DNA from 2 places in the Shewanella sp. P1-14-1 genome. Region 2 is predicted to be linked to the other one. Evidence: predicted binding sites of a transcription regulator. Region 2 holds the regulator's gene; the other holds the start of a gene.

Region 1 (16,986 bases), on a different contig from region 2:
CAGTGTGGTTGGAATTTGTATAAACTCAACACCTCGCTGGTAGCAAGATGCAGCAAAGCCAGCCATGTCACCAATGACACCGCCACCTAATGCAACTATGACACAATCGCGGGCATAGTTATTTTCAAGCAAAGCTGAAAATATCAAATCCAGATGTGTGAGATCTTTATATTTCTCACCATCAGGAAGCACAACAACACCCACGTCAGCACAACTCGCCATCGCTTGTTGTGCCGTTGTAAGGTACAAGGGAGCGATAGTGTCATTGGTGACTATGAGTGCTTTTTTACCGGAAAGGTAATCGGAAAGGTAAGCATTTTGCTGCAATAAATTCTGGCCAATAAAAATGGGATAACTTCTTATACCTAATTCAACCTGAACTTGTTGCATAAACCTACCTAGAATCCGAGTTGCTCAATAATTTGATTTGCGACTATTTTAGCGCTTTGCTCATCTGTCTTAACAATCACGTCAGCAATCTCTTCGTATAAAGGATTACGAACATCAGCAAGATTCTCTAGCACTTCGCGCGGGTCATCAACCTGCAAAAGAGGTCGACGCTTATCGCGTTGAGTACGAGCGACTTGCTTATCGATTGTCGTCTCAAGGTATACAACGATACCGCGAGCTGACAAATGATTACGTATGTCTTTACTTTGTACAGATCCGCCGCCAGTAGCAAGGACAATACCTTGCTTTTCCGAAAGGTCAGCGATGACCTGAGCTTCGCGACGACGGAAACCTTCTTCGCCTTCAACGTCAAACACCCAGGCAATATCTGCACCTGTGCGTTGCTCAATCTCATGATCTGAATCGTGGAAATCTAAATGCAGCATTTGGGCCAAATGGCGACCAATTGTGCTTTTGCCTGCGCCCATTGGGCCTACCAGAAAAATATTGCGTTTTTCAGCCATTTTATATACGTCTGAATCTTATATGAAAAGTATGCCTTATCGACTTAAACTCAAGCCGACCTATAATTTAACCTTGCTCTAATGAGACTTGACGGAGGATTATCTCAGTTATGCACCAGTTGTTGCAAGTCATGTTGACGAATTAAGCTGAGTTTCTTAAAAATAAATTCTACTTCTCCTTATTAATCAGAATAACGTTTCCTGAACTCTAGTGCAGAAGCTTTATTTTTATAGCATGAAATTAATAACTTAATTGAAGTTAACCTAAAGAACAGGCAAAAAAATACCAGCGAGAACGCTGGTATTTTTGATTCGCAATTTTTTACAACTGCTCAGTCACAATCTTAGGTGTAACGAAAATCAGTAACTCTTGACGCTCATTACTATCAGATGTGTTTCTGAACAAGAAGCCAACTAACGGAATATCACCTAAAACCGGCACCTTACTCACACGGCTAATTAAGTTTTGCTGATAAATACCACCTAACACAATGGTTTCACCATTATCCACAAGTACTTGAGTGCCGATACGCTGAGTATCAATAGACACTGCTTCACCTGTACCAGTTTGAACTGTTTCACCACGGGTATCTTGAGTTATTTCTAAATCAAGAATCACACGATCATCCGGCGTAATTTGCGGTGTAACCTTTAAAGAAAGAACCGCTTTCTTAAATGAAACAGTTGTTGCACCACTTGATGCAGACTCAACATAAGGAATTTCTACACCTTGCTCAATATAAGCAGACTTTTGATTAGAGGTGGTAATGCGCGGGCTGGCAATAATCTCACCTTTATTCTCTTGCTCAAGTGCACTTAACTCTAAATCAAGTACGGTACCATCGGCCATTTTAGCGACACTAAATGCAATACTAGCAGCGTTAGTTGCCGAAGAAGGCAAATTAACATTTAAGCGATCACTTAATGCAGGTACAACACCAGCAACGATATCATTTGCGCCTTCAAGCGAACCAGAGGTTCCTTTATCGCCTTGTTGATCTGTTATGCCCCAGCGAATACCTAAATCTTCAGATACGTTGTCCTTGACTGTCACCATTCGCGCTTCAATCAACACTTGTTTAATTGGAATATCGAGTATTTCAACTAAGCGATGAATTGTTTCTAACGACTCTGCAGTATCTTTTACAAGCAATGTATTCGTCCGTTCATCAACAGCAACACTACCCCGAGTTGATAACAAACTAGAATCTGCACTTTTCATTAACTCAGCAATATCTGCAGCTTTAGCATAATTAATTTGAATGTACTCAGAATATAGCGGAGCTAACTCCTTCACTTCTTTTTGATTCTCTAAATCTTGCCTTTCACGTGTAGCCAACTCTTCACTAGGCGCCACCATTAAGATATTACCTTCAATACGCTTATCAAGCCCTTTAGTTTGCAAAATAAGATCAAGTGCTTGATCCCAAGGTACATCATCTAAACGTAACGTGATATTGCCTTCAACAGTATCACTCGTTACAAGGTTGAAATCATTGTAATCGGCAATAATTTGCAGCACAGTTCTGACTGAAATATTCTGGAAGTTCAATGAAAGTGAGCGTCCATTGTATTTCTTTTCTTCAGCAGCAACGGCAACACGCTCAACTTTATTAATACTAACCTTAAAAACGTTACCTTCTTGCTTATAGTTATAATCGTAGTTGCCATCAACATCGACCATAATGCGTGAAGTTAAATCATCCTTAAAAGTTTCAAAACTTGTCACAGGTGTATTAAAGTCCTGCACATCCATAACATATAACAGCTCATTATTAATTGCTGTGTTATAAAGCTTAACTTCTAATTTTGAGCCAACCTGAGCCACATTTGCCGCAACAGAGCGGTTATTCAAATGAATCAGTAAATCACCACCACCAGTTTTATTGCGTCTAAAGTCAATAGTATCAATACCATTAACAAACGGGTTACTGGCATTATCAGGCCCAGACATTGTGTCATTCACAGTTAAGCGATAGGTATTACCCACAACTTTACCTTGATAAGGCTTAACCTCTGCAAGATCGACAACAATATTTAAAGCGCCATCAACCTGTGTGGTTTTAAGCCCTTCAACACCTACACGATCAATCGTAATGTTCTCTTTTTCAAGGTTTGAAATACTGTCTTCAAAACTTAAAATTATTTGCGCAGGAGAACCTGACAAATCAACTTCAGGCTTATCTAGCGCGGATTCGAATACCAGTTCGAGTTCTAATTGATGATCGACAACAGAATGGTATTTAACATCCATTAACTTATTGGCGGCGAAAGCACTTGGAAGTGCGCCCAACATTAAAACAACACCCAATACCGTTTTAATTAGTGAGACTTTTTTTGTCGATGTTTGCATCGCGGCAGAAGATTTCATTATTCCCTCATCCTTCGCACATTAGTTACCAGATAGTTCTAAGTTGCTTGCTCTTTCAGCCCAGCAACCAGAACCATCTGGAATTAATTCTATTATTTCAATATATTGCGGTGTCACTTTACCTATTTTCCCATGGTAAAGACCGAGATACTCACCGACCCCTAAACGATATACATTGGCATCAGAAGACTCGACCAAAGCCCAAATAGTGTCATCTTCTGTTAATGTACCGCGCATTCTTAAATTGTCTAAAGCATATGTTTCTAAACGACCTTTACGACGCTTTAAGTCAGGCTGTAGACAATTTCTACTTGTATCAACCACTTCTTCTGTAAGCTCGCGTGAAGGTGGTACAAAAGGACTGCGCATTAATTCTGCTTGATAAGCAAAATGTTCAAACTTAGGAGTTTCTTTTAACGGAGGAATACGAGCAATGTGCTGCGCTTTAGTTGTCGTTACAAACAACTCTAAATCACTGCGATCACCAATACAGCCAGTTAACATTAACACCATCATTAATACAGGGAGGAATCTCATTACTTATTCCCCTTATTCTCAGCAGGCAGCTGTGCACCTTCTTTAAATCGATAGGTTTTTGCTAAAATGTCCATCGACAAACTACCGCTATCATCTCGTGTAATAACAAAATCATGTAAGCTAACAATACGAGGTAATTTTGCTACACCACTGACCATATTACCGAGTTGATGATAATCACCCACTACAGCAATTTTAATTGGGAATTCTAAATAGAAGTCACGCTCAATCTCAGTATCCCAATCTAAGCTATTTATTCTTAAACCTGCGTCAGTTGCTACAAATGTAGTGTCGTCTAATAAGCCCGGCATTTCATTTTCAGAAGGCAACATTTTAAGTAACTCAGCAAATTGCGCTTCCATAACAACCAGCTGTTCACGATATAGCTTTAAGTTTGCGGCTAAACGATATTTAGATTGAAAATCTTCTCGTAAAGTTATTTCTTTTCTTTCTTCATTATTTAAAACGTCAATTGCATCGGAGACAAATAAATAATAACTTGCCCCCATAACACAGATTGAAAGAAATACTGCGAAAACAACCTTAACTAAAGCAGGCCAACTACCGATATTTTCAAAATCAATATCATTAAACTGATCTAAGTCTAAATTCATTATTGACCTCCTTCAGTTGCTTCAACTGACTCAACATCAGAAATCGTCACTTTTAATCTAAACTTTTGAAGTTGTCGTAAGTTCTCATTTTGGCTAATAATGGACTGCATACTTGGATCATTTAAGTATTGTGATGTTTTCACCTTACGCATCATATTAGCCACGTTATTATTCGATTCACTGCGGCCTTCAATCCAGAGTAAGCTACCTTTTTTCTCAATACTTGAAAGGTATATTCCTGGCGGAACAATTCGCACTAATTCATCTAAAACATGTGTCGGCAAGTTTCGAGATTGCTGAAGGTTTAATATAATCTTAGTACGTCTTTCAATATCTTTCTTTCGAGCTGTGATTTTTCTTATTTCGGCAATTTGTGCATCTAATAGTGATATTTCATTTTGAAGATAAGCATTTCGTTGGCGTTGATCATCAGTAACAACCTCAATAAAGCTGAGTGTTAAAAATACAGCTAAACAGGTCACTAAAAAAACCAATGCTAATATGCCAATATAATCTCGTTTTTGTTTTTCTCTGGCCTCTTCACGCCAAGGAAGTAAATTTATGTTCGCCATTGAGCGTAACTCCTAAGCGCTAAACCACATGCCACCATATATTTACTAATACTTGGCTTAAGCTGGTTTTTAATATCGTCCTCAGCATGCAAACAACCTTGGAACGGGTCTGCGACAATAGAATGTACACCCAATTCATTAGTTAATAATGCAGTCATGCCTTCAAGTTTTGCGGTACCACCACAGAGCACAATATAATCAACTTTATCTTTACCACTGGCAGTACAATAAATTTGAAGTGTACGTTTAATCTGCTGTAATAATTGTGTTTGAAACGGTGATAACACCTCAAACATATAATTACGCGGTAACTCGCCTGTTATTTTGGCGTTCTCAGCTTCGTCATATGGCATGCCATAAAACGATAAAATAGATTGAGTAAATAACTCGCCACCAAACGCTTGCTCACGAATAAAGGTTGTTTCTCCATGCTCAACTACGGCAAATGTCGTCATATTGGCACCGATATCAACCAATACTACAGATTTCTCATTTGCACCTTCGGGTAATTGTGCAAGGATTAATTCTGATGACCGCCCTAGTGCATAAGCTTCAACATCCACCACTTTGGTATCGAGCTCAATCGCATCTAAAGAATCCATACGAGTATCAATATTATCTGTGCGACAAGCACTTAACAGCACATCAACTTTTGTCGGGTCAGTTGTGTTTGCCTGAAGAGTTTCAAAATCGATACTCACTTCATCTAGTGAATAAGGGATAAGGTTATCTGCTTCAATCTCAATTTGTGCTTCCATTTCTTCTTCATTTAATGAAGCGTCCATGTAAATGACTTTTGTCATGACAGCAGAGCCAGAAACCGCGACAGCTGCAGACTTAATACTCTTAGGCAGTCCTCGCTTAATATGTCTTAAAGATTCAATAACAGCTTCTGAATCGCGGATTTCGTGATCGACAACCGCACCTTTACGTAGAGGTGCAGATATATAGTTTTGAATTTTATATCCATCAGCGGTCTTACTTAGCAAAATGGCCTTAATCTCATGAGAACCAATATCGATCCCGACCATTTGCGGAGCTTGACGCTTCCAAAATTTAGAAAGCATATTCCATCATCGCATTTATTTTTTTATATTTTAAAATAGATTAGCACAAAATCAACTCGTTATAAGTATTTGTATTAAATGTTTCTAAATTTTACAACTTGTTTTTTTCTGTTTTCATGTTTTTACTTCACCAAAAACCTTCCCCCTTATATACTAGCGAGCATATTTTTGATTTTTGGAATATTTCGGTGAAGTGGTTTAAACGAATACTTATTGCTACATTTAGCTTAACTTTATTAGGAATCGGCACTATTGTCGCAGCCTATTATTATGTTTTGCCAGATTTACCGGATGTAAATTCCTTAAAAACGGTAAAATTACAAACCCCATTGCGAATATACAGCGATGACGGTTTATTGATTTCTCAATTTGGTGAAAAAAGACGAGTACCCATTGAATACCAAGATGTACCCGAACAATTAATTAATGCAGTTTTAGATACAGAGGATGCTCGTTTCTTTGAACATAAAGGCATTGATCCTATCGGTATTGTGCGTGCTGCTATTATTTTGGTTACCACTGGTAAAAAAAGCCAAGGTGCAAGTACCATCACTCAACAAGTCGCTCGCGGCTTTTTCCTTTCACGTGAAAAAACCTATATTCGTAAAACAAAAGAAATCTTTTTAGCACTCAAAATCGAAAAAGCGCTTTCAAAAGAAGAAATTTTAACTCTTTATCTAAACCGTTCTTTCTTGGGGAATCGTGCCTATGGCGTAGGTGCTGCTGCACAAGTTTATTATGGTAAAGATTTAGAACAACTGAGCCTGCCTGAAATGGCAATGATTGCTGGTTTGCCGCAAGCTCCATCCGCCGCAAATCCGATAAGAAACCCAGAACGTGCCAAAACCCGCCGTAACTGGGTATTAAGCCGGATGCTAGAAAAACGCAATATCACAGAAGCACAATACCAAGAAGCCATTAACGCCCCGATTACTGCAAGATATCATGGAGCAGAAATTGATCTATATGCACCATATATTTCTGAAATGGCGCGTGAATACATGGTCAATAAATACGGCGAAGAAGAAGCCTATACTAATGGCTATAACGTCTACACCACGATTTCATCTGACTTACAGTTAAAGGCACAAAGCGCCTTACGCGATAATGTTTTTGCTTACGACCAACGTCATGGTTACCGCGGGCCAATTGCCGAATTATGGACAGATGCCCCCATGTCCACCAGCGATATTATCACTAACTTAAAAAGCACTTCTTCGGTACAAGGTATTATGCCAGCAGCTGTACTTGCCATTGAAGAGCAACAAGCTACGGTGATGAATGCTAGAGGGGAAGAAATCACCTTAGAATGGAACGGGCTAAAATGGGCTCGTAAATTTATCACCGATCGCCGTCAAGGCACACCGCCCAAGAAAGCTGAAGATATTTTAGCTGTTGGCCAGAAAGTGTGGATAAGAAACAACGGCGAATATTGGCAACTTTCTCAAATTCCGCAAGTATCAAGTGCCACAGTATCACTTGAGCCAAGTGATGGCGCAATTCGTACGCTCGTTGGTGGTTTTAGCTTTACCCAAAGCCAATACAACCGTGTGACCCAGGCAAAGCGCCAGCTGGGGTCAAATATCAAACCATTTATATATTCAGCAGCGCTTGAAAAAGACTATACATTGGCAACACTAATTAATAACGCGCCAATTAATAAGCCAGATACTCGACAAGGCACCGCTTGGAGACCTAAAAACTCTCCAGATATCTACGGAGGACCGACGCGTCTTCGTATGGGCTTAGCGCAATCTGTGAACGTCATGTCAGTTCGCGCGATGAGGCACATTGGGTTAGATAACACTATCGATAAACTTGTGGAGTTCGGGTTTGATCCAAATGATCTACCTCGAAATGAATCAGTGGCACTCGGCTCTCCTTCTGTAACACCTTTGCAAGTTGTTACTGCGTTTAATGTGTTCACCAACGGTGGTTACTTAGTGGAGCCTTACTTTATCAAGCAAGTCACCGACTCTTATGACAATGTAATTGAAGAAGCCAACCCTCTTTTAGCGTGTACGCCATCAGAAAATGATAATAATGGAACTGATGACAATCTAAGTGATACAGAATTAACGTCTAATTCAGACGCAAATGACCCATTTGCAGCAATGGCAGCTGAATTTGCTAGCTCACAACAAGCTGAAGTTAACCAAGCAAATGACACGACTGCTCAATCAAGTGCTATTAGTCAATGTGGCGATGAGAATAGTCGTTATGCACCAAGAATTATCACTGAGCAAACCGCTTTCCTTATCTCTGAGGCATTAAAAAGTGTTATTTGGGGTGGCGGTAATTGGAGTAAAGGCACTGGTTGGAACGGGACGGCATGGCGAGCTTCTCGCCTAATCAAGCGTCATGATATTGCTGGTAAAACAGGAACAACCAATGAATCTCGTGATACCTGGTTTAGTGGGTTCAATCCAACATTAACGTCAACATTCTGGGTCGGCTTTGATGATCACAGCCGCCGTTTAGGTCGTACAAGCTGGGTAGCTGATGGACCTGAAAATCAGATATCAGGGGCAGAAGCAGGCGCCAAGACAGCTGGGCCTGGTTGGAATGATTTTATGAATCAAGCGCTCAAAGGCACAGAAGAAAAGACCACCATTCCGCCTAAAGGCATTATCTCTGCGCGTATTGATTTAGCTACGGGTTTATTAACGCGTAAAACTGATCACACAACTTCTTTTGAGTACTTTGTCGAAGGAACTGAACCGACTGAATATGCGACAGAAGAAACCATTGATGACGATATATTTATTGAAAATCCAACAGATGATTTATTTCAATAAACCCTAAAATGCATCTATAAAATGTGAATGCTAAAAAGCCCTGAGTTAACTTAACTTAACTCAGGGCTTTTTGTTATTACAGTCAAGGCTCAAACAATAAAGTAAGTGGCTACTTACCTTGCTTTGCAGCTAATGCTTGTTTAACTTGCGCTAATGATGTGCCACCTAACGCTTCACGCTTTTCTAAACATGACTCAATAGTCAAACACTCATAAACATCATCACTGATAATTGGGCTAAATTGCTGTAACTCTGAGATAACCAAATCTTCTAATGGTGTTTGTTTAGCAATCGCGGCGACGACAACTTCACCGACGACATGATGGGCTTCTCTAAATGGCATACCTTTAGCCACTAGATAATCAGCTAGCTCTGTAGAATTAGCATAACCTTGCTGGGCAGCTGCGAGTGTTCTTTCACGGTTAACTTGTAAACCGCTAAGAACTAATGCGGCCATTTCAAGACAAATTGACCAGCTATCCATCACATCAAATAAGCCTTCTTTGTCTTCCTGCATATCTTTGTTGTACGCCAAAGGTAGTGCTTTCATTGTGGTTAAAATGCCCATCAAGCTGCCATAAACGCGGCCAGTTTTACCACGGATCAGTTCCAATGCATCTGGGTTCTTCTTTTGTGGCATTAATGATGAACCCGAAGTCACTTCATCATCTAAGTCAATAAACCCAGCTTCACCACTATTGAAGAAAATCAAATCTTCCGCCATACGGCTTAAATGCATCATACTAATCGATGCATCACTACAAAGTTCAATCACATGATCACGATCAGATACAGTATCTAGACTGTTTAACGTTGGAGCTGAAAAACCTAAAGACTCTGCAATTGCATGCCTATCCATTGGATAAGCGGTTCCCGCTAATGCACCACAACCCAACGGACAAGTATCTGCACGTTTCAATGCATCTTCAAGGCGACTAATATCACGCTCAAACATTTCAACATAAGCCAAACACCAATGACCAAACAACACGGGTTGTGCTCTTTGTAAATGAGTATAACCAGGCATCACAGCATCAATTTCACGCTCAGCCAAATCAATGAGGGCGTTCTTTAACTTGCGCAGTAATGTAAGTGATTGCTCACCCTCTTTTTTACACCATAACTTGAGATCTGTTGCGACTTGATCGTTACGTGAACGACCAGTGTGTAACTTCTTACCTAAATCACCGACTTTGGCAATTAATGACTGCTCAACAAAGCTATGAATATCTTCTGCTCCTGACGCAATGATAGCCTCAGGTTTATCGGCGACTTCAGCCAACAATTCATTTAACGCGCCATGCAGCTGTTCACATTCTTGTTGCGTTAAAATACCGACAGAAGTAATAGCGCTAGCCCATGCAATTGAGCCCACAATGTCTTCTTCAATTAAGCGATAATCTACTGGTAATGAATCATTAAATAATTTGAATAATGCACTGCTTTCTTGACTGAATCTTCCGCCCCATAACGCCATGTCGATACCCTCTTTCAATTCTTATCTGTTTACAAAAACGGGGCTTGCTGCCCCGTTTATTTTTCATATTAATTAACAGGTCTACTTACTATTAAGTGCTCTGATGCGACTTGATAAAGAATAAAGACGGATAAAGCCTTCTGCATCTTTTTGATCATAAACATCATCATCACCAAATGTGGCAAATTCTTCAGAATATAGGCTGTTTGGAGAACGCTTTTTCACGACACTCGCTTGACCTTTGTATAACTTAACGACCACTTCACCATTCACTAATTCCGCTAAAGATTCAGATGCAGCTAAAAGTGAATTACATAAAGGGGTAAACCAACGGCCGTCATACACAAGGTGAGCCATTTGAGCGCCAACTTGCTCTCTCCATTCACGACTAGTTTTATCTAATACCAACTCTTCTATCGCACGAAGACCAGCAAACATCACTGTTCCACCTGGCGTTTCATAACAACCACGAGATTTCATGCCCACTAAACGGTTTTCGGTTATATCAATACGACCCACACCGTGTGCCGCCGCAACCTCGTTTAATTGCATTAATGCTGCGTATGGCGATAACGCAACACCGTCAACGTGAGTCACACGACCATTCTCAATATTTAGTGCAACGTATTCTGGCGTATTAGGCGCATCTTCTGGCGCAACAGTCATAGTCCATACTTCTTTACTTGGCTCGTTCCAAGGATCTTCTAACTCACCACCTTCATGTGAAATGTGCCAAGCATTAGCATCACGGCTATAAATTTTAGTTGCAGAAGCTGTTGTCTCAATATTTCTTTCAGCTAAGTAATCAAGCAAATCTTCACGACTTACCATTGACCATTCACGCCACGGCGCTATCACTTTTAAGTCTGGTGCCAGCGCAGCAAAACAACCTTCAAAACGAACTTGGTCATTGCCTTTACCAGTACAGCCATGACATACCGCGTCAGCGCCCACTTTACGTGCAACTTCAACTTGTGCCTTAGCAATAATAGGACGTGCCATTGACGTGCCTAATAGGTAAGTTCCTTCATAAATCGCCCCTGTTGCAATAGTAGGGTAGATATAGTCGGCCACCAGCTCTTCTTTTAAATCAACGATGTAACATTCAGAAGCGCCTGACGCGATGGCTTTTTCATGTAGGCCTTCAAGCTCTGCATCGCCTTGACCAACGTCGGCACAAAAGGCAACAATTTCACAATTATCATAGGTTTCTTTTAACCAAGGGATAATGGCCGATGTGTCCAATCCACCTGAATACGCTAATACGACTTTTTTAATACTTGGTTGCTGTTCAATAGACATCTTTAATATTTCCTAACATAAACTGGGTAAAGCCGATTCACTTACTGTATTAAAGCCAATCGACGAAGTATTTTTTTAACCTAATAGCGTTACCAGTACTGCATTTTGTGCATGCATTCTGTTTTCTGCTTGTTGCAAAATAAGTGAACCTTCACCGTCAACGATTTCTGCGGTCGCTTCCACTTCTCTATATGCAGGTAAACAATGCATGAAGTAATTAGCACCAACTTGGGTCATTAATGCTGTATTGACTTGGTAAGGTTTAAATTTGGCTTCAATCTCTTCCATTGAAGTGTTATCTCCCATAGAGATCCAAGTGTCGGTGTAAACCGCATCTTGCGGGCCCATTTCATTAATATCTGAGGTTAAAATAAGCTTACCGCCATGCTTTGCGGCTAACGCTTGTGCTTCACACACCACTTGTCCATCAGGGAAATGACCCGGCGGGCAAACCACAGTCATAGTGGCACCTAAAATTGCAGCGCCATACATCAATGAATGAGTCACATTATTACCATCACCTAAGTAAGCTAATTTCACGTTACTGATATCATCAAACTTTTCAGATAATGTCAGAAAATCAGCTAAGCCTTGGCATGGGTGGTATAAGTTACATAATGCATTAATCACTGGCACTGAAGCATGCTTAGCTAACCCTGCGATAGTCGTATGAGAAAATGTTCTGGCAACAATCGCATCAGCCCAACAAGAAATATTAGTAGCAAAATCAGAAACCGGCTCACGTTTACCTAAGGCCCCATTTTGCTGATCTAAATAAACTGAATGGCCACCTAATTTATTAATGCCGATATCAAAACTCACTCTGGTACGTAAAGAAGGTTTCTCAAACAACATCACCACGCTTTTACCTGCCAAGGCTTGGTTATAATCAGCTGGATTTGCTTTAATCTTCTTAGCAAGCGCTAATAAATCAAGTAACTCTGTTTGCGATAAATCTTTTATAGATAATAAATGTTCCATTAGTGTGTTACTCCTATGGCTGAATTTGGGTGCCAACGGATTGTCCGTTTGATAAGGCAATTAATTGTTGAGGCTGTTTCCAAGATGCAACTTGCACCGGCTTCCCCATCCACTGAGCAACTTCTAATGCCGCTTCGACTTTGACTTTCATTCCTTTTTCTATCACGCCTTGCTGAACTAAATCTGAAATTTGTTGTTGATTTAATTGATCAATTAACTCGCCATTACCATCTAATACACCCGGTACATCAGATAGAAGCACTAACTGACCTGCCACTAACTTTGCTAAGGCCGTTGCTGCTTGATCTGCATTAACGTTAAGCATGTCACCTTGTGCTGACACAGCAATTGAACTACAAATTGGCAGCCAGCCTTGTGATAATAAATAAGTTAAGTAACTCGCATCTTTCGGTGTCACCTCACCCACTAGGCCTAAATTTTCATTTTTAACTACTGCATCAACGGTATTACCATCGGCTAAACTCATACCAACGGCCACAATACCCGCCTTAATTGCAGCGGCCTGTAATAACTTGTTTGACGTTCCCGCCAATGCACCTACGACAATCGGAATTTGGTCACTGGGAGTCACTCTTAAACCATCCAGTTTAATGGTTTCTTTACCATTGGCAGTTAATTGCTCATCGACTAAACATCCACCGCCGTGAACAAAAATAACTTTCTGGCCGTCAGACATCATGTTTGCAACAACGCCCATGAGTTCAGCCATTCCTGATTCTGATTGTAATAATGCACCGCCAACTTTTAGTACAATAACTGGGTTACTCTGTGACATGATGATTCCCCGTTATAGGCCAAAGTGAATTTTAATGCACTGCAGGCCTTGGCTTGCAGCACCTTTCATTAAGTTATCAATCGCACTCGCAACCACCAAGTAATTGCTTTGAGAATCATACTTCCAACCGACAATGCAGTTAGGTGTATTCACAACATCGTCCACCTTAGGGAATTGGTTTTGTAAAACGCTAACTAACGGACTGTCATTGTAAACTTGATAAGCTTTAGCAATATCAGCTTCTGTAGTGCCTTTCGCTAACTGAACCGTAATCGTGGCTAAAATGCCCCGTTTAAAGTTACCTAGGTGTGGAGTAAAGATAACTTCTTGCCCTAAATGAGTGGCAATTTCAGGCTGGTGACGATGACCTAATACGCCATACGGCGTTAAGCTGACTTCACAAAAGCTAGTATGAAGCTGGGCTTTTCTGCCCGCTCCAGTAACGCCACTAACAGCATTAATGACAGGGTAAGCATCAGTTAGGTATGGCGTTAAAGGTTTCAGTGCAGTTAATGACGCTGTTGGATAACAGCCCGGAACAGCAATCATTTTACTGCCAGCGATTTGTTGATGATTCCACTCTGCTAAGCCATAAACGGCTTCAGCAAGAACATCTTGCTGGGTATGCTCAAACCCATACCATTTAGGGTACTGCTCGATATCAGCAAAACGGTAAGCACCACTTAAATCAAAAACTGCTAAACCTTGCTTATAAAAATAAGCAGCTAATTCTAAACTTACTGCATGATCAGTCGCGAGCACGACGCCATCAGCTTCCTCTACAATTGATTGCTTAGCTTCTGCCGTTAGCGGGGATAACGATAACTTAATTTGCTGGTATGCAGGATATAGCTCAGCAAGCGCCTTTCCTTTATCAAGACTGTTTTCTGATACATAAAGGCCTTGAATAGAAAGCGATGTATCATTATCAATTAAAGCGGTGATTTGTGCACCGGTATAGCCACTAGCGCCAATTATTGCGATGTTTTTCATTATATTGTCGTCTTTAGGTCAGTAAACTAGAGAAATAATTCGGTATATGAGCAGGGTGCTCGAGATTAAAACTATCGTCGAAGATAGTTTACCTTGGGATCTGTTACAGTGAATTGAATCGCAATTAAATACATATTTATAATCTTTAATCTAATCAAGTTATGGTGAATGCCTTAGCTGTTTGCTAGACTAACACAATAAATTAATTATGCAATAATAATGAATACATATTTATTGCAAGCACTATAAAGGTTGCTATGAATTCATTACCAGATTTAAAAAATGCATTTAAACAGCTAATTGCACTCCCTTCGATCAGTGCATTAGAAGCTGAGCAAGATATGAGTAATCATGCAGTTATTGAGTTACTTCAATCTTGGTTTTCAGATATGGGTTTTAACTGCACTGTTCATACCGTGGCTGACAGCCGAGGCAAACAGAACTTAATCGCAACTATTGGCTCAGGCAGTGGCGGCCTGTTATTGGCTGGACACACTGACACCGTTCCTTTTGATGAAGGACGTTGGAGTCAGAGCCCTTTTGAGTTAACAGAAAAAGATAACCGTTGGTATGGGTTAGGTACCTGCGATATGAAGGGCTTCTTTGCTTTAGTTATGGAAGCGCTGAAATCGTTACCGCTTGATGAAATAAAACGTCCATTACATATTTTTGCTAGCGCTGATGAAGAAACCACAATGAATGGTGCTAAAGCGTTTGCAGATTCAAAAAGTATCGCCCCTGACTATGCAATCATCGGTGAACCCACCAGCTTAAAACCGGTATATATGCATAAAGGCCATTTAGCACAAGGTATCAGAGTGATTGGTAGAAGTGGTCATTCTTCTGACCCCGCTCGTGGCTTAAACGCGATTGAAATTATGCATCAAGTCATCGGTCAACTGATGAAACTCAAGCAGCATTTAAGTGAAAACTACCGTGAAGATGCATTTAGTGTTCCATACCCCACAATGAACTTTGGCCATGTTCATGGCGGCGATGCAGCAAACCGTATTTGTGGCTGTTGTGATTTACATCTTGATATTCGCCCGTTACCTGGCATTGAGCTTGCTGATTTAGAGTTGATGGTGATTAATTATCTTGCAGACATCAACAAACAATACCCAGGCAGTATTGAGATATCCACGCTTTACCCAGGATCAGAGTCATTTGCAGGTAAACTTGATGATTATTGGACAAAAATGGTTGCAGATATCGCTAATACCGAGCCTGAGGTTGTTAATTACGCAACTGAAGCCCCTTATATAAAACAATTGGGCTGCCAAACCTTAGTAATGGGCCCTGGTAGTATCAATCAAGCTCATCAGCCAGATGAATACATAGGATTAGAATATTTAACCCCCACTGTTGAGTTAATGAAAAAGCTTATTTATCAGGCTTGTATTAAATAGTTGTAATAAGTTTCACTATCAGTAGCCAATAATCATGGTGCATGATTAATTATTAAAATAACCCATTGACCAACCCCCTCACAGCTAGCTATTGTGCTAGCTGTAGCCCATTAATGGTAGCGACTAATTAAGTTAAACTTATGGAGTAATTATGGCAGAGCAAACCGCCGACATGTACGCTTCTTTACGTTCTAATGTGAGTAGCTTAGGGCAAATTTTAGGTGATACGATGCGCGATCACCTTGGTGATGCATTTCTTGAAAAAGTAGAGCAAATTCGTATTCTGGCCAAAGAGTCTCGCCAAGGCGATGCCGAATCAAGACAACAAATGCTAGCTCTGCTCAATTCATTACCTGACAATGAACTGGTGCCATTTGCTAAAGCGTTTAATCAATTTTTAAACTTGGCCAATATTGCAGAGCAATTTCATACCATAAGTCGCAACTGTGATGAACTTGTCTGTGTACCAGATCCTGTCGAGCAGTTACTGGGACGAATGCTAAACAGTAATGCCAATGAACAAGAAGTCATCGACTGCTTAAAAACCCTCGATATTGATTTAGTCCTTACTGCTCATCCAACAGAAATATCTCGTCGTACTCTCATTCAAAAATACTCTGCTGTTGTCGACTGTTTAACAGAGCAAGAAAACCAGCAACTCACTGATCGAGAAAAAGGCCAAACACACCTTAGATTACGTCAACTTATTGCACAGATTTGGCACACCAACGAGATCAGAAATGAACGCCCAACTCCCGTAGATGAAGCACGTTGGGGACTAAGCACCATTGAAGCCTCATTATGGCAAGCCGTTCCAGACTTTTTAAGACAACTCAATGACCATGTTGAGTCAAAAACGGGTCAACAAATTCCCGCTGATATTTGTCCTGTTAGATTTTCTAGTTGGATGGGCGGGGATCGAGACGGTAACCCATTTGTGACTTCAAAAGTCACCGAGGAAGTATTACTCCGTAATCGCCATGCAGCAGCCAGATTATATTTAAAAGATATCGTTTCTTTGGTGAATGAATTATCCATGGAAGAAGCTAATGCTGAACTTAAAGCGCAGCTGCCAGACAGTAAAGAACCCTATAGAGACATACTAAGACAACTTCGTCATAAACTACGCAATACAATTGATTACCTAAATGCCCG
Region 2 (16,986 bases):
AAATCATCAAGCAGCAGTTAAACTACTTGATGAAGTTAAATTTGACCTATAAGAATGCAGCATTTCACCGCATAGTCATTATGCGGTGCTAACTGGAATGTATTTATGATTTTAGGCTTAACCAGAAGCTGGTCGCTCACTGGTTATGCGATTGCGGCAATATTAATATTGCCGCTTTTTGCACTTATAGTACAAGCAACAATTCCTGACGAAGCAGTATTTAGTCATTTATTTGATACTGTTTTACCAACCTATATCAGCAATAGCTTGTTACTCATGCTACAGGTTTGCATCGGCTCTTTGGTCATTGCTGTGCCTGCGGCTTGGCTCGTAGCACGTTGTGACTTTCCTGGACGGCGCTATTTCCAATGGGCGCTACTGCTACCTTTAGCAATGCCTGCCTATATCGTCGCGTATGTTTATACCGACATGCTTGATTATGCTGGGCCTGTGCAACGTATGCTAAGGCAAGTCTTTGGTTGGTCATCCCCACAAGATTATTACTTCCCCGATATTCGTACGCTAACAGGCGCAGCTATCATGCTGTCTTTAGTGTTATTTCCGTATATTTACCTGTTGGCCCGTACAGCCTTTATGGAGCAATCGTCTAGCTTATTACATGCCTCTCGCATTATGGGTTGTAATCCATGGCAAAGCTTTTGGCGCTTAGGTTTACCCATGGCAAGGCCAGCCTTAGCGGTGGGAATGGCGCTAGTGGCAATGGAAACCGCTGCTGATTTTGCCACGGTAAGTTACTTTGCTGTGCCGACATTAACGACTGCGGTTTATGATACTTGGCTTGGCTATGGCAGTTTATCTGCCGCAGCAAAACTCTCGGCAATCATGTTGTTGGTGATTTTTGCCATGGTAGGGGTAGAGCGCTTTGCTCGCCGTAAACAAGAGTTATTTCAAAAGCAATCAAAACTGACAGAGTCAGACCGTTATTATTTAACAGGCTTTAAAGCTTGGAGCTCATTTGCTTACTGCGCTTTATTGATTGTATTGGCATTTTTATTACCTTTTATGGTGCTTGCAGGCTATGCAATCGACTACTTTGACGAAAGCTGGAATAGCCGCTTTTGGCAATACAGTTTTAATAGTTTATATATCGCAGCCGTAGTGAGTTTTATCTGTGTTGTACTGGCATTAATTATGATGTTTGTTCGCCGTGTTAGCCCACGTAAAAGTGATTTGCTACCCTCACGATTAAGCAGCACGGGTTATGCAATACCTGGCACGGTACTGGCAATTGGCGTTTTGGTTCCACTGACTTATCTCGATTTTGCTATTAATGATGTTTATGCCTACTTTGATAGCAGAGGACCAGGCTTATTATTTACGGGCAGTGTCATTGCGCTTATCTTTGCTTTTTGCGTTCGCTTTGTGGCGATTTCAATTGGCAGTATCGAAAATAGCTATAAGCGAATGTCTCCTTCGTTAGATATGGCAAGTATTACTATGGGGCAAACCCCAAGACAGCTGCTATGGCGTGTGCATTTACCTTTGTTACGTAAAGGCATATTTGCAGGAGCACTGTTAGTATTTATTGAAAGCATGAAAGAGCTGCCAGCAGCGTTACTATTGCGTCCTATCGGTTTTGAAAACCTTGCGACTCATGTTTTTCAGTTTGTTTCTGATGAGCAACTAGAGCATGGTGCTTTGGCTGCAATTGTCATCGTAATCGTTGGACTTATCCCATTGATTTACCTTAATCGTTCGCTGGAGCAAGAGAGCTAATATGTCCACACTGACCATTAAAAATGTTAAAAGTGACTACCAAGGGCAGGTCATACTTAATGGACTCAATCTAACGTTAGAGCAGGGAGAAATCGTTGCGCTGTTAGGGCCTAGTGGCTGCGGTAAAACCACGTTATTACGTGCTATTGCTGGTCTTCAAGCGATCAGTGAAGGTGAAATTATCATAAATGGTCAATCGCTGAGTGCTGATGGCGTATTTGTTCCCAGCGAAAAGCGTGGCATTGGGATGATTTTTCAAGATTATGCATTGTTTCCCCATTTAACCGTCAGTGATAATATTTTGTTTGGTGTTAAGGGGTTATCTGAAAAAGATCGCCAAGACCGCCTTGAGGATATGCTCGCTTTAGTTAAGCTTGAAGGCTTAGGGAAACGTTACCCTCATGAGTTATCAGGTGGCCAGCAACAACGTGTTTCGATTGCCAGAGCCTTAGCGTATCAACCCGAGATTTTACTTCTCGATGAGCCTTTTTCTAATATCGATTCTCAAGTGCGTAGTGAGATGATGCTGGAAATCAGACAGATCTTAAAGCAGCGTAATGTCAGTGCAGTTTTTGTCACTCACAGTAAAGATGAAGCATTTGTATTTGCAGATAAACTGGCTTTATTTAAAGAAGGTGGAATTGTTCAGCATGGTATTGCAGAAGACTTGTACGGTGCGCCAAACGATCGTTACGTTGCAGAGTTTCTTGGTGAGGGCAACTACATTACCGTCACCATTAAAAGCGCCACGCAAGTCGCCTCCATATTAGGCTTAATAGAAAGCACTAGCCTGATAAAAAACGTGGTTAATACTCAGGGGCAATTACTTCTCAGACCGCAGCAAATCGAGATTCAACCTGCAGCACAGGGGCAAGGTGAAATTGTCGAGCGACGTTTTCTGGGTACAATTTGTCATTATTGGGTTAAAGTAGGTCAACAGACGCTCGAAGTGAGAAGTCAGTTAACCGAACTGACATTAGGCCAGAAAGTTAATTTGTCCATATCAGCGCATCCGCTAGTGATTTTTTAGTGACCTAAGTCTAAATTGATTAAATATTGCATAGAGCAGTAAGGAATAAATTGCTCAATTGCCTTAAACTCTTTATATCTTATTATTGTTAAAGGTGATTGATTCCAACATGGAAACACAGAATATGCCTCGCGAACAGTTAGGGATTTGTGCTGAAGGAAATCTGCATAGCGTCTATTTGATGTTTAATGCAAATGATGGTGTCGAAGATCAGCTTCGCCCATGTTTAGCCAATGTAGCCCAATATATTTATGAATTATCTGACCAATATGCAGATAGTGCATTTAATGGCTTTGTTGCTATTGGTGCGAATTATTGGGATACCATTTTTGACGGACAAAGACCTGCTCAATTACGCCCTTTTCCTGCGATGAATGAAGGTAATCGAGATGCACCAGCAATCGAATACGACTTATTCATGCATATCCGCTGCGATCGTTATGACATTTTGCATTTAGTTGCCAATGAAATTAGCCAAATGTTTGAAGGTTTGGTTGAGTTAATTGAAGAAGAACGTGGCTTTAGATTTATGGACAGCCGTGACTTAACTGGCTTTGTCGATGGTACAGAAAACCCGAAAGGGCGCAGCCGTCAAGAAGTTGCTTTAGTGGCTGATGAGGATATCTCATTTAAAGGCGGTAGTTATGTTCATGTGCAAAAATATGCCCATAACTTGAGTAAATGGAATCGCCTACCGCAGAAGAAACAAGAAGATATCATTGGCCGTACTAAGCAAGATGATATTGAGTACGCTTCTGAAGATAAGCCATTAACCAGCCATATCAAGCGAGTTAATTTAAAAGATGCAGATGGCAAGTCGATGGAGATTTTACGTCAGAGCATGCCTTTTGGCTCGTTAAGAGAGCAAGGGTTGATGTTTATCTCGACCTGCCATAATCCAACTCATTTTGAAGAAATGCTACGCAGCATGATTTATGGTGACGGTCATGGTAATCACGACCACCTCATGCAGTTTACTAAAGCGCTGACAGGGTCATCATTCTTTGCGCCATCATTAGATTTTTTAGCGCAGTTTGCTAACGACTAATTTTACAAGATACGCGTTCTTGTATGCTTGGATAGATTAAAACCAAAAAAAGCAATGCCAAGGCATTGCTTTTTTATTGCGTTTTCGTCCGTACTACAGGCTCAACATGACGCTTGTTTTACTCGCTGTAGTTAAACAGTGATTTAACCGTTTCTAACGTATCATCGATGGTTTTAATACTTGATGGACAAATGAAGATCGTGTCGTCACCAGCAATGGTACCTAAAATGCCTTCAGGCTTACCTATTGAATCAAGTAATCGCGCGATGAGTTGTGCTGCTCCTGGACTGGTACGCACTACAATCATAGCTTGGTTATGATCAACATCTAATACTAAGTTTTTAACTGGGCTACCTGCTGTCGGTACACCTAATTCAGCGGGCAAACAGTACACCATTTCTTGCTTAGCATTTCGAGTCCGCACCGCGCCAAACTTACTGAGCATGCGCGATACTTTAGATTGGTTTATGTTGCCAAAACCTTCTGCTTGTAGTGCGTTGACGATCTCACTTTGGCTACCAAAGCGCTCTTCCTTTAATATCGACTTAAACGTTTTAACGAGTTCATCCTGATTCTTGGTCGCTGGCATATTTTTTTTCGTCTTATAGTAATTTTTAAATTGAATACAATATATTCACAAAACGGGTTCATTTTGAATATATAAACGTCACAAGTCAAGAAATAAGCTAAATCGGTGAATAAAAATTCACTTTACAGTGTAAGTGCTAAATCAGGGATTATTGATATATATATCATAGAATAAGTTAATTGCTTTACTCCACTAAGGGATAATTGAAATTGTCTCGCTGATGCAGTAATGTGACGCCACAAGAAATATGATCTATGTCACAGACTGAGAATCATAAACTTAGAAGTCAAACATAAGAACGTTATTGGAGATAATTATGAAAGTAGCTGTACTTGGTGCTGCTGGCGGTATCGGCCAGGCCCTAGCTTTACTATTAAAAACTCAACTTCCTGCAGGCTCAAAGTTGTCTCTGTATGACATTGCTCCTGTAACACCAGGTGTTGCTGTCGATTTAAGCCACATCCCAACAGATGTTGAAGTGGCTGGTTTTGCTGGTGAAGATCCAACGCCTGCGCTAGTTGACGCTGATGTTGTTCTTATTTCTGCTGGTGTTGCACGTAAGCCTGGAATGGATCGTTCAGATCTATTTAATATCAATGCGGGTATTGTACGTAACCTTATTGAAAAAGTCGCTGCGACTTGCCCTAAAGCATTGATTGGTGTGATCACTAACCCAGTAAATACAACAGTTGCTATTGCAGCTGAAGTACTTAAAAAAGCGGGTGTTTACGATAAGAATCGTTTATTCGGTGTGACGACACTTGATGTTATTCGTTCTGAAACTTTCATCGCTGAGCTTAAAGGCCTAAATGTTGCTGATGTTAACATTAACGTTATCGGCGGCCACAGTGGTGTGACTATTCTTCCACTTCTTTCACAAGTTGAAGGCGTAAGCTTTACTGATGAAGAAGTTGCTTCACTAACAACTCGCATCCAAAACGCTGGTACAGAAGTTGTTGAAGCTAAAGCCGGTGGCGGTAGTGCGACACTTTCAATGGGTCAAGCGGCATGTCGTTTCGGTCTATCTTTAGTTCGCGGCCTACAAGGTGAAGCAAACGTTGTTGAATGTGCATACGTAGATGGCGGCAGCGAGCACGCTGAATTCTTCGCACAGCCTGTTGTATTAGGTAAAAACGGCGTAGAAAAAGTACTTCCATACGGTGAAGTAAGCGCATTTGAAGCAAACGCACGTGATGCAATGCTTGATACGTTAAAAGGCGATATCGACCTAGGTGTTGAATTCGTTAAGTAAGCTCATCGTTTACGACAAAAAGCGAAGCCTAGGCTTCGCTTTTTTGTGTCTGTAATCTGCAGTTACCACTGCACTGTTTTACCTTGCCAATCAAGAAACTCTGCTTGGTTGTTAAATTCAATACCTTGGTGAATTGTGAGTAATTGCTGGGCGACGAAGTCTGCGGTGAACAATTTCCCTTCGGGAACGTTGGCCTGAAAAGGTTTAGATAACTCGGTATCGGTTGTACCGGGGTGAAACGCAATCAATTTTGTATTTTTAGCTCGGCGTGCATACTCAATTGCACTGGTTTTTATTAACATATTCAATGCCGCTTTTGATGCTCTGTAGCTATACCAGCCTCCTAACTGATTTTCACTGATACTGCCAACTCTGGCACTTAACACACTGATGATGCATGCCTGCTTGCCGTTTACGATTTTAACGAGATGTTGAAGCCACATCATTGGCACTAATGTGTTGGATTGAAAGACTGACAGCATAGATGCTGGGGTAATATCTTCAAGGCGCTTTTCTGGCGATAAAACAGTTGATGGCTCAATTTGTTGATTTTCTGGACTCTTTGAGGTCTGTGGATTATGTGTATGGACTGACATTTGATTGTTTAATGAATGCAATCTGCCATTACAAATAAACACCTTGGTGATACGCCCTTTAATTGATGATAGAGCAAGGCACACTCTTGCTATGTTTTCGTTAGCGTCATTACTGGCGCTATTACCAAAGTCATTCATGGTGTAATCGCAGGAAATGTGGTGATGAATGTTATTGCTAACATTAAAAACCAGTTCTTTTTGACTGATGGTAATGATTTGCTCAATCTCAGCATTATCAGCGAGCTCGGTGAAAATCGCTTTTGCAATACCTGAAGATGCGCCGATAACAATGGCAGTGTTAACGGCTTGAACACGACAGATATCCATAGGCTACTTCAACTTACAGCTACCGTCTTCACAACGTTGCTGTCCTGTGAGTAGATAAGAAAGTTGGTAGCGATTTTTCGCAAATCCACGATAAGCGATATCAGCAAAAGGTTTAACACAAGGTAAGCGTAATAATTGAATCCACTTATGCTTACCTGTTAATGCCCAAGCTTTAGCTGTCACATCTAATCCCGTTAGAATTGTGCCGTCATTTGTTTCTGCATGCAGGATGTTATTGGCCACAGATAAATCAATATGGGGGTATTTTTCTTCGAAATTGTCTTGGTTTAAATCAGCCAATTCAATTTTGTGTAATCGATCGTGCTTCTTAAGTTGCGCCATTTCGTTAGAACATAATGGACAAGCGCTATCGTAAAAAATTCGTAACTCCATAGTGCACCTCAGCCTGTTTGGGTTAAAAATCAATACGTCGATTGTCACAAGTTAGATCTTTTTTGTGCTCTAGTGCACCTATTATGGGGTGTCATTGAATGTTAGTATCGTACTAATTGCTCACTTTTGACGGAACAAAACATGAAGAAACTCAGCCAGTTTAGTTCTTTTTTAGTTATATTCCCCTCGATAATTTCCAGTGTTTTACTCAGTGTTGCCAACGCAGAAGAAGGCAGTGAAGCCACCAGTCGTGATATCCCTCGTCCAGTCAAAGTGCTGCAAGTTGATGTGGGCTCTGAATACCGTGAGCGCTTTTTACCAGGCGAAGTTAAAGCCTCAGAAAAAGCGGCATTGTCATTTCGAGTCTCAGGTGAAATTGCTGAAATCTTTGTTAGACCTGGAGATGCCGTTGAACCAGGAGATATATTAGCCACACTCGATAGTGATATTTATCAGCAACACTTAGCCATGGCGCAAGCACAATTCGAGTTAGCTAAAGTGTTGTTTGAGCGCAATGAGTCTTTGGTTGAGCAAGGGGTGGTATCACGTAACGATTATGACCAAGCTAAAAGTGATTTTACCGTAGCTCAAGCTGCACTGGATAAAGCCAAAACCGATGTGACCTACACTAAGTTGCGTGCCCCCTATCAAGGGGTGATTTCTAAACGCAGTAAGCGTGAGTTTGAGTTTGTCCAAGCACAAGAAGAAGTCATGGGGATTCGAACTGATGCATCTGCAGATATTAGTTTCCAATTGCCAGAGCAATTTATAGGTTTTTTACAAAAATCTGATAAAGGCTTAGAAGATATAGACAACATAGAAGTTAAGTTTGATAGCCGCGATCAATGGTATGTCGCTCGCTTAAAAGAGCTTAATACCGTTGCCGACCCTACAACCAGTAGTTACACCATTATATTAACTTTACCAATGCCAGATGAACTGAATGTTCTACCTGGCATGTCAGCACGAGTAAAAGTAAAGTTGCCCGCAAGAACGGCCGATGCCCATCCGAAAATCCCTAAAGGCGCAGTGGTCAAAGAAAACCAACAAGCCTATGTATTTACTTGGTCACCGACTCAGCAACGAGTCAAAAAGGTACCTGTTACCCTACAGGGAACTCGAATGATGTCAGGGCTAAATGATGGTGATTGGCTTGTCGTCGCAGGAGCCGCTGAGCTTAAAGATGGCCAAGCAGCGGTGAAGTGGATTAAAGAGCGAGGCTTATAATATGCAACGGATTCAACATTCTAGAATGAGTTCCATCATTAATCGTCTAGGGGGCGTTGCCTTAGGCCTATTGGGCTTATCCGCCTGTGAGCGCACTGTAGACATTGAGCCAACAAAAACCTTAGTGAAAACTTATACCTTGCCTCATGCTAATAATGAAGTGATGCGTGAATTTAATGGTGTGGCTAGAGCGCAAGATTTAACGAACCTGTCTTTTAGAGTTGAGGGACGAATAGAGCGTATACCAGCAACAAAAGGCAAGTCGGTTGAAAAAGGTGAGTTACTCGCCGTACTTGAAAAACGTGACTACACCATTGCCCTAAGCGATCGTCAAGCACGTTTAGAAGTCAGTTATAAACAGGCCCAACGAGGCAAGCAGTTAGTTGAAAGCAAGTTAATGGCACAATCTGACTATGATGAAATGAATGCCCAATATTTAGTGGCAAAAGCAGAAGAGCGCCAAGCTGAGTTAAACTTGCAATACACAGAATTGCGCGCGCCATTTTCAGGGATTGTCAGTGATGTATTTTTAGAGTCTTTTGAAAATGTGCAGCCGGGTGTATCTGTACTCAGTATTCAAAAAGTTGAGCGTATTGAAGTGGATGTGCAAATTCCAGATATGCTGATTGCTGTTTCAAAAAAGCAAGAAGACAGAGAGAGTCAAGCCAAGTTGAATGTCAGCTTTGAGGCTTTTCCTAATACTCAATTTAGCGGCCGTTTATTAGAGGTCAACACCGAAAAAGATCCCACGACATCAACTTATATTGCCACCATTGCAGTGGACTTAGACCCCAAATATAAAGTGTTAGAAGGCATGCCAGCAAAAGTACAAGTTAACTTGAGCGACATGACTTACACCTATCATCGAGAATATTTAGTGCCAATCGAAGCGGTTGTTATGCAAGATGGTAGTGATATTGATGCACAAAATAGTGGTGTTTGGCTTTACAACGCTGCCGATAATTCGATTCAGTATCAACCAGTAACACTGGGGGTTATTGTCGGTGATGAAATTGAAGTGATCAGTGGCCTTGATGATGGCCAAACCATTATCACAACAGGCGCAGCCCGTTTAGTTAAAGGCCAGCAAGTACAGTTACTAGAGGAGGGAGCATGATGACTCAGTATCCAAAAGTACTCCTTAATAACGCCAATCACTCAACTGATACAAGGGAAAGTGTGTAATGAATATAGCAGGCTACTTTGTTAAAAATACTGTGATCAGTTGGATGTTTACCCTAATACTGCTTATTGGCGGATTGATGGCATTTACTGGACTAGGCCAATTGGAAGATCCGCCTTTTACCATTAAAGATGCTGTGGTTGTCACCTTATATCCTGGCGCAACGTCCACAGAGGTGGAAGAAGAAGTCACCTACCCAATTGAAAAGGCAATTCAAGCATTGCCCTATGTCGACTATATTCGCTCACTCAGTACCTCGGGTATGTCGCAAATTACGGTAACCATGAAGAACATCTATGGCCCTGAAGAATTGCCACAGATATGGGATGAATTGCGCCGTAAAGTTAACGACATGTCATCAAGTTTACCGCCGGGAGTACAAGCGCCTATCGTCAATGATGATTTTGGCGATGTGTACGGCATCATGTTGATGGTGAGCGGCACGGACTACAGTTATCGAGATATTCTCGATTACGTCGACTATGTAAAACGTGAGCTCGAATTGGTACCAGGTGTCGGTAAAGTGTCATTGGCAGGGAACCAGCAAGAGCAGGTGTTTGTTGAAATGTCGTTGAACAAAGCAGCGAGTTCTAACATCGACCCCTCATTGATTCAAAATCTACTTAACTCGCAAAACATGGTGTCAGATGCGGGTAATATTCGGGTATCTGCCGATAACTTAAAAATTCGTACCAGTGGCGGCTTTAAGTCTGTCAGTGAGCTTGAAGAGTTAATCATTCCCGGTACCCAAGGTGACAAGCTAATTTATCTAAAAGATGTCGCTACTGTTTCTCGTGGTTTTCAAAATATCCCGACCAATTTACTCAAGTTTAATCAGCATGACGCCATCAACATAGGTATATCGTTTTCGACTGGGGTCAATGTTGTTGAGGTGGGTAAAGCCATTGACGCAAAACTTGCCAGCATTGAAAGTGTACGCCCTGCAGGTATGGTGATTGAAACCATGTACAACCAGCCTAATGAAGTTGATGCCTCCGTCGGCAGCTTTGTGTGGAACCTCATTGCAGCAGTGGTGATTGTTGTAGGGGTATTGCTGGTATTTATGGGCTTTAAATCAGGGATATTAATTGGATTAATCCTATTTTTAACCTGTTTGGGCACCTTTATGCTGATGTTGCAGGCTGAGATTGAACTGCAACGTATCTCCCTCGGGGCATTAATTATTGCCTTAGGGATGCTGGTGGATAATGCCATTGTGATTGTTGAAGGCATACTCATCGGTCGGCAACGTGGACAAACAACCCTAGAGGCAGCTCAAGGCATCGTTAAACAAACAATGTGGCCATTACTTGGCGCAACTGTCATTGCGATTACAGCTTTTGCACCTATTGGGCTCTCGCCAGATTCGACGGGTGAATTTGCGGGGTCGTTATTTTGGGTATTACTGTTTTCGCTGTTTTTATCTTGGATTACTGCGATCACGATTACACCATTTTTCGCGCAATTATTTTTTGGCTCGGAAGCTGAAAAAGTGGAAGGTGAACCAAAAGATCCGTATGGCGGTGCCTTCTTCATGTATTACAAGGCACTACTTGATGTGTGTATGCGCTTTCGTTGGGTCAGTGTGGTTGCCGTTGTTATTGCGTTTTGCGCCTCTATTTATGGCTTTGCTTACGTTAAGCAATCGTTTTTCCCGCCGTCTACCACACCTATATTTTTAGTCGATGTGTGGATGCCAGAAGGGACCGATATTCGTGAAACTCAAACCGTCGTTGAAGGGATGGAGGCCATCGCGTTTAACCTTGATAATGTCGAGTATGTGGCATCTACCATAGGTAAAGGTTTTCCTCGTTTCTTATTGACTTATTCGCCTGAGAAAAATTACGCATCCTATGCGCAAATTGCGTTAAGAACATCAGATTTTGAAACCTTATCTGATGTGATGGTGACCTTTCGAAGGGACGTAGAGCGCAGTTATCCGCAAGCACAGCTTAAATTTAAGCGCTTAGAAATTGGTCCATCAACGGATGCCAAAATCGAAGCAAGGATCAGCGGCGCCGATCCTGATGTATTGCGGAGTATTGCAGCGCAAGTGATGGAGATATTTAATGCCACGCCAGCCACAGTCAATGTACGTCACGACTGGCGTGAGCGGGTGAAATACATTGCCCCACGGTTTAATGAAACCCAAGCTCGCCGTCTAGGTATTGTAAAAAGTGAAGTCGATGATGCATTAAAATTTTCGTTTACAGGCTTACAAATCGGGGTTTACCGTGAAGGCACCACCTTGCTGCCGATTATCGGTCGCTTGCCTGAAGATGAGCGCATTGATATCGAATCCTTAGAGAGTATTCGTATTTGGAGCCCAGCGCTAAGTGCCTTTGTACCTCTGCAACAAGTGGTTGATGGTTTTGAGGTGAAGTTTGAAGATCCGATTATTCAACGTCGGGATCGTAAACGTACCTTAACTGTATTTGCCGATACCGATTTTGAATACGGTATTCTCCCAGCTGAACTGTTTGCCAAAATCAAACCTAAAGTAGAGGCACTCGAGTTACCAGTAGGGTATGAGCTGCAATGGGGAGGGGAATATGAATCATCGACAGATGCGCAAGAGTCATTATTTGCGACCTTGCCATTAGGCTTTTTATTCATGTTTTTGATTACCGTGTTCTTGTTTAATTCGGTAAGAAAACCCCTGGTTATCTGGGCTTGTGTACCATTAGCTATTATCGGTATTACATCTGGATTGTTAATCCTTGATAAACCATTTAGCTTTATGGCGTTGTTAGGCATGCTCAGCTTATCGGGCATGCTACTGAAAAACGGGATTGTTTTATTGGATCAAATTAACACTGACATCAACGAAGGAATAGAAACCTTTGAAGCCGTGTTTAACTCAACGGTGAGTCGTGTGCGACCTGTTTGTATGGCCGCCATAACCACGATTTTAGGTGTGTTGCCACTGTTAACCGACGCTTTCTTTGAGTCGCTTGCAGCAGTAGTCATGTTCGGTTTAGGGGTAGCAACCATGCTGACTCTGATCATTGTTCCAGTGTTTTATATCATCTTCTTCAAAGTTAAGTACCGAAACTATAAAGAGTTTTAGTTAGCAAAATTGGCGTTTTATCGCTATAACTATAAGAGTCAGCCATTAACGGTTGACTCTTTTTTATGTGATCTAACTTGCTCATTGTCACGTACTACCCAGTGAATTTATAAGAGGCTCACTATGTCCATTAGCCAAGCAATCATTAAAGTGACCAATCTTCGTTTACGAACGTTTATTGGTTTTAATCCTGACGAACGTGAAAAGCAGCAAGATGTTGTGATTAATATTGAAATCCAATATCCCGCCGACAAGTCATTTGAAACTGACGATGTTGCAGATGCACTTAACTATAAAGTCATTACTAAAAAAGTTATCCAACATGTTGAAGAAGGGCGCTTTTTACTGCTCGAAAAGTTGGTGGCAGATGTGTTGGCTATTTGTAGTGAGCACCCATCAATCACGATGTCACGGGTGACAATTGATAAACCTCATGCTTTACGTTTTGCCGACTCTGTTTCGCTGTCTTTAGAGCAACGCAAATAATCGGTAGCCGCTGGCTATCACGTAATAGTGTGGTTTTATTTGGCACGGGTTGCCATAAGGAAAACACATGATTTCAGATGAAGCACGCAAGGTGCAGCAAGTTCTTATTGAGCGAGGTCTTGAAACGCCATTGGTCGAAAATCAGATGACCAGTGACCAAAAAATAGAACGCATTCAAGGATTGATGACTGAAGTTGTCTCAACATTAGGTCTGGATTTAACCGATGACAGTTTGTGTGAAACACCACATCGAATTGCCAAAATGTACGTGAATGAAATTTTTTCGGGGCTCGACTATCAGCATTTCCCTAAAGTGACCCAAATCGATAATAAAATGGGCGTTGAAGAAATGGTTAAAGTCAGCGATGTCAGTGTTGTGAGTACCTGCGAGCATCACTTTATCACCATAGATGGCGTAGCCAATGTGGCTTATATGCCTAAATCAAAGATTATTGGTCTGTCTAAAATCAATCGGATTGTGCGCTTCTTTGCTCAGCGCCCCCAAGTACAAGAGCGTTTAACGCAACAAATTTTAGTCGCATTGCAAACGCTTTTAGAAACTGAAGATGTCGCAGTCAGTATGAATGCCACTCATTATTGTGTGAAATCTCGTGGCATCATGGACACCCAGTCGCACACCACCACATCAGCATTAGGTGGTTGCTTCAAAAGCAACCCTGCGACCCGAGCAGAGTTTTACTCAAAGGCTTGATTCACTCAGCTAACTCATGAATGATGGATAACAGACACGAGGTCATTAGTCGCTGCTAATGACCTTTATTATGTGAGTTTAACTACTGGCTCAATACAAGAATAAGAGAACTCAAATGAAACACACCATATTGATTACAGGGGTTGGTAAACGTATCGGCTATGCGTTAGCAAAGCATTTTATTGCCCAAGGCCATCAAGTGATTGGCACCTTTAGAACACACTACCCAAGTATTGATGAGTTGGCTGAACTAGGGGCCGATTTATACCAGTGTGACTTAACTCTCCCTGAAGAAATAAACGATATGTTACAGCGCATTGTTGCGCAATATAGCGAGCTAAATTGCATTATCCATAATGCATCTGATTGGCATAATGATAAAACCTCAAATGAGGTGAGCTCTGCGGATATTATGACAAGAATGATGAATATTCATGTGAGCGCACCTTATCAAATTAACCTTGCTTTAGCGCCATTATTAACTGCCAGTGCTAAGCAACAAGTTGGTGCCAGTAATATTATTCATATCACCGATTATGTCGCCGAAAAGGGCAGTAAAAAGCATATTGCTTATGCGGCCAGTAAGGCGGGATTGCATAATTTGACGCTATCTTTTGCGGCAAAACTTGCGCCTGAAGTTAAAGTGAACTCTATTGCCCCTGCGATGATTTTATTTAACGAAGGTGATGATGACGACTATAAAGTGAAAGCTTTAGCAAAAGCGATTTTGCCTGTCGAGGCCGGTAATAATGAAATGATATCGCTGGTAGATTATTTAACCTCCAGTCATTATGTGACAGGCCGAAGCTATGCGGTTGATGGTGGCAGACAACTAAAATAATGGATTGCGGGCACTGTTAGCACTAATTAAAAAAAGTTTTAGACTTCTAGATGGCTAATTGCTAATGTGGATACAGATTTGATTGAGCACTGCGATAAACAATCAGCAATGTTCAATCAATTTTCCGTTATCAACGATGAACGATTAGAAGGGGTCTATCATGGCAGCAGACAATAATGCTCAAGGGATGAAACTGGAGTCACTGGCTTTACACCACGGCTATCAATCAGAAGCCACCACCAAAGCCGCCGCAGTGCCCATTTACCAAACCACTTCTTATACCTTTGATGATACCCAGCATGGTGCTGATTTATTTGATTTAAAAGTGCCTGGTAACATTTATACTCGTATTATGAACCCCACTACAGATGTGCTAGAACAGCGACTTGCAGCAATCGAAGGCGGCATAGCAGCTCTAGCTGTAGCATCAGGTATGGCAGCCATTACCTATGCGATTCAGGCGCTGACACAAGTGGGTGATAACATCGTTAGTACAAGCCAGCTTTATGGCGGCACCTATAATTTATTTGCCCATACGTTACCTCGCCAAGGCATTGACGTGCGGATGGCTGCTTACGATGATTATGCAGGGCTTGAAGCATTAATTGATGACAATACTAAAGCACTTTTTTGTGAATCTATTGGTAACCCTGCAGGTAACGTTGTTGACCTGCAGCGGTTAGCAGAAATTGCGCATAAGCACGGTGTACCCTTAGTCGTTGATAATACCGTTGCAACCCCAGTACTGTGTCGTGCTATTGATCACGGCGCTGATATCGTTATTCACTCATTAACCAAATACATTGGCGGTCATGGCACCACCATTGGTGGGGTGATTATTGATTCGGGTAAGTTTGATTGGGTAGCGAATAAAGCGCGGTTTGCTTTACTGAATGAGCCAGATCCTTCCTATCATGGTGTGGTGTATACCGAAGCTTTTGGGCCTGCAGCCTTTATCGGTCGATGCCGTGTAGTTCCCTTACGCAATACTGGCGCAGCCTTATCACCGCAAAGTGCATTTTTATTACTTCAAGGGCTTGAAACACTCAGCTTACGAATGGAGCGCCATTGTGAAAATGCATTGGCACTTGCTGAGTATCTAGCGGATCATCCATCGGTTAGTTGGGTGAATTACGCCGCCTTAACCGACAGTCCCCAACACGAACGCTGTCAAAAGATTACCCAAGGTAAAGCCTCGGGTATCATTAGTTTTGGTATTAAGGCCAGTGATGCACAAGCGGGTAAAATTGCTGGTGGAAAATTCATTGATGCACTGCAAATGATTTTGCGTTTGGTCAATATTGGTGATGCTAAGTCATTGGCATGCCATCCTGCTACGACGACACATCGACAGTTAGACTCAGACGAGCTGGCTAAAGCGGGAGTATCTGAAGACTTAGTTCGTATCTCTGTCGGTATTGAGCACATTGACGATATTATTGCTGACGTATCTCAAGCATTAGCGGCAGCAACGCAATAGGCCGTTAACCATCAATATTCGCTGAGTTGGCGATTAGCTGAAAATAAAAAACCGTTATGAAAATAACGGTTTTTTTATGTGAACTGCAGCCATTGGTCAGTCGTTGGCGATACGTTTGGTTGGGGTAATGATGATTGGTAATGGAATATCCCAATACTCCACGGGTAAATAACTCACCTGTTGGCAATCATGGGCATAGCCCACTGCTAATGGTTTATTGCCTTTTACCTGAGCTAATGTGCGATCATAAAAGCCGCCGCCCATTCCCATTCGATTGCCTTTATCATCAAACGCGACTAAAGGCGTGACGATCATATCTAGTTTATCTACCGTAATAATATGGCGAATATCCAGTTTAGGTTCGGCAATATCAAAGCGGTTATTCACCATTACGGTATCAGGGCTGTAGCGGACAAATAATAAATGCCCTTTAGCAAAAGGATGTATACGAGGTAAATACACTTCTACACCTAGTTTCCACAATGCTTCAATTAATTTGTTGGTGGCAAGCTCGCCATCAAACCCCAAATAAATGGCCACTCTTTTGGCTGAAATTTGCTGTATTTCCGACAATAAATGGCGACTGGCAATTAACGCTAACTGATTTTGCTCTGCTTGGTCCATGCTATTTCGTTCTTGACGAATATGGCGACGAATACTATCTCGGCTCATATTTCGACTGTCGAATAACGGTTCAGCATCCCTTGGGCTATTAAAAGAATGCGGATAAATGACCTCGGCAGATGCTGATGGTTCTGCAGATGCTGGGCTAGCTGATGAAAAATACGTTATTGAAGGTTGTTTCGCTGTTGTGGCAGACTGATATTGGCTCGAACCAGTCATAAAGCGCGTCATGCTCATCGGTGAGAAGTTCTCCATCACTTACAAATGAAAGATAAAATAGCGATATGAACAAATGATGTTACAAGATGCAGATTATCCTGATATGTGAAAATATCAAAGAAGATAATCAATGGATTGACCAGCTTGAGTGTAAATGGGGAAAAATCAGCCG

Evidence for each region. Region 2 encodes ArgR, which controls arginine synthesis, uptake and breakdown. Its sites were predicted from a motif close to ANTGAATANNTATTCANT; they were not measured.
Region 1: a site for ArgR is predicted at 14,641-14,658, ahead of argC (N-acetyl-gamma-glutamyl-phosphate reductase). Genes of this name have one in related genera too.

Annotation. Positions count from the first base shown of each region.
Region 1 is NZ_LKTL01000033.1:19,748-36,733, forward strand. It holds gene aroB (3-dehydroquinate synthase) at 1-390, opposite strand, end outside; gene aroK (shikimate kinase AroK) at 399-914, opposite strand; gene AN944_RS19020 (type IV pilus secretin PilQ) at 1,237-3,285, opposite strand; gene AN944_RS19025 (pilus assembly protein PilP) at 3,307-3,822, opposite strand; gene AN944_RS19030 (type 4a pilus biogenesis protein PilO) at 3,822-4,436, opposite strand; gene AN944_RS19035 (PilN domain-containing protein) at 4,436-5,008, opposite strand; gene AN944_RS19040 (pilus assembly protein PilM) at 4,996-6,075, opposite strand; gene AN944_RS19045 (penicillin-binding protein 1A) at 6,264-8,873, shown strand; gene argH (argininosuccinate lyase) at 8,983-10,350, opposite strand; gene AN944_RS19055 (argininosuccinate synthase) at 10,432-11,652, opposite strand; gene AN944_RS19060 (ornithine carbamoyltransferase) at 11,728-12,633, opposite strand; gene argB (acetylglutamate kinase) at 12,647-13,429, opposite strand; gene argC (N-acetyl-gamma-glutamyl-phosphate reductase) at 13,442-14,422, opposite strand; gene argE (acetylornithine deacetylase) at 14,680-15,831, shown strand; gene ppc (phosphoenolpyruvate carboxylase) at 15,983-16,986, shown strand, end outside.
Region 2 is NZ_LKTL01000001.1:91,534-108,519, reverse strand. It holds gene AN944_RS00430 (Fe(3+) ABC transporter substrate-binding protein) at 1-52, shown strand, start outside; gene AN944_RS00425 (iron ABC transporter permease) at 106-1,737, shown strand; gene AN944_RS00420 (ABC transporter ATP-binding protein) at 1,739-2,767, shown strand; gene AN944_RS00415 (Dyp-type peroxidase) at 2,877-3,815, shown strand; gene argR (transcriptional regulator ArgR) at 3,934-4,404, opposite strand; gene mdh (malate dehydrogenase) at 4,721-5,656, shown strand; gene AN944_RS00400 (SDR family NAD(P)-dependent oxidoreductase) at 5,719-6,579, opposite strand; gene AN944_RS00395 (thiol-disulfide oxidoreductase DCC family protein) at 6,583-6,972, opposite strand; gene AN944_RS00390 (efflux RND transporter periplasmic adaptor subunit) at 7,114-8,199, shown strand; gene AN944_RS00385 (efflux RND transporter periplasmic adaptor subunit) at 8,201-9,316, shown strand; gene AN944_RS00380 (efflux RND transporter permease subunit) at 9,384-12,452, shown strand; gene folX (dihydroneopterin triphosphate 2'-epimerase) at 12,582-12,938, shown strand; gene folE (GTP cyclohydrolase I FolE) at 13,006-13,650, shown strand; gene folM (dihydromonapterin reductase) at 13,766-14,491, shown strand; gene AN944_RS00360 (O-acetylhomoserine aminocarboxypropyltransferase/cysteine synthase family protein) at 14,679-15,971, shown strand; gene AN944_RS00355 (5-formyltetrahydrofolate cyclo-ligase) at 16,068-16,643, opposite strand; gene AN944_RS21585 (hypothetical protein) at 16,901-16,986, shown strand, end outside.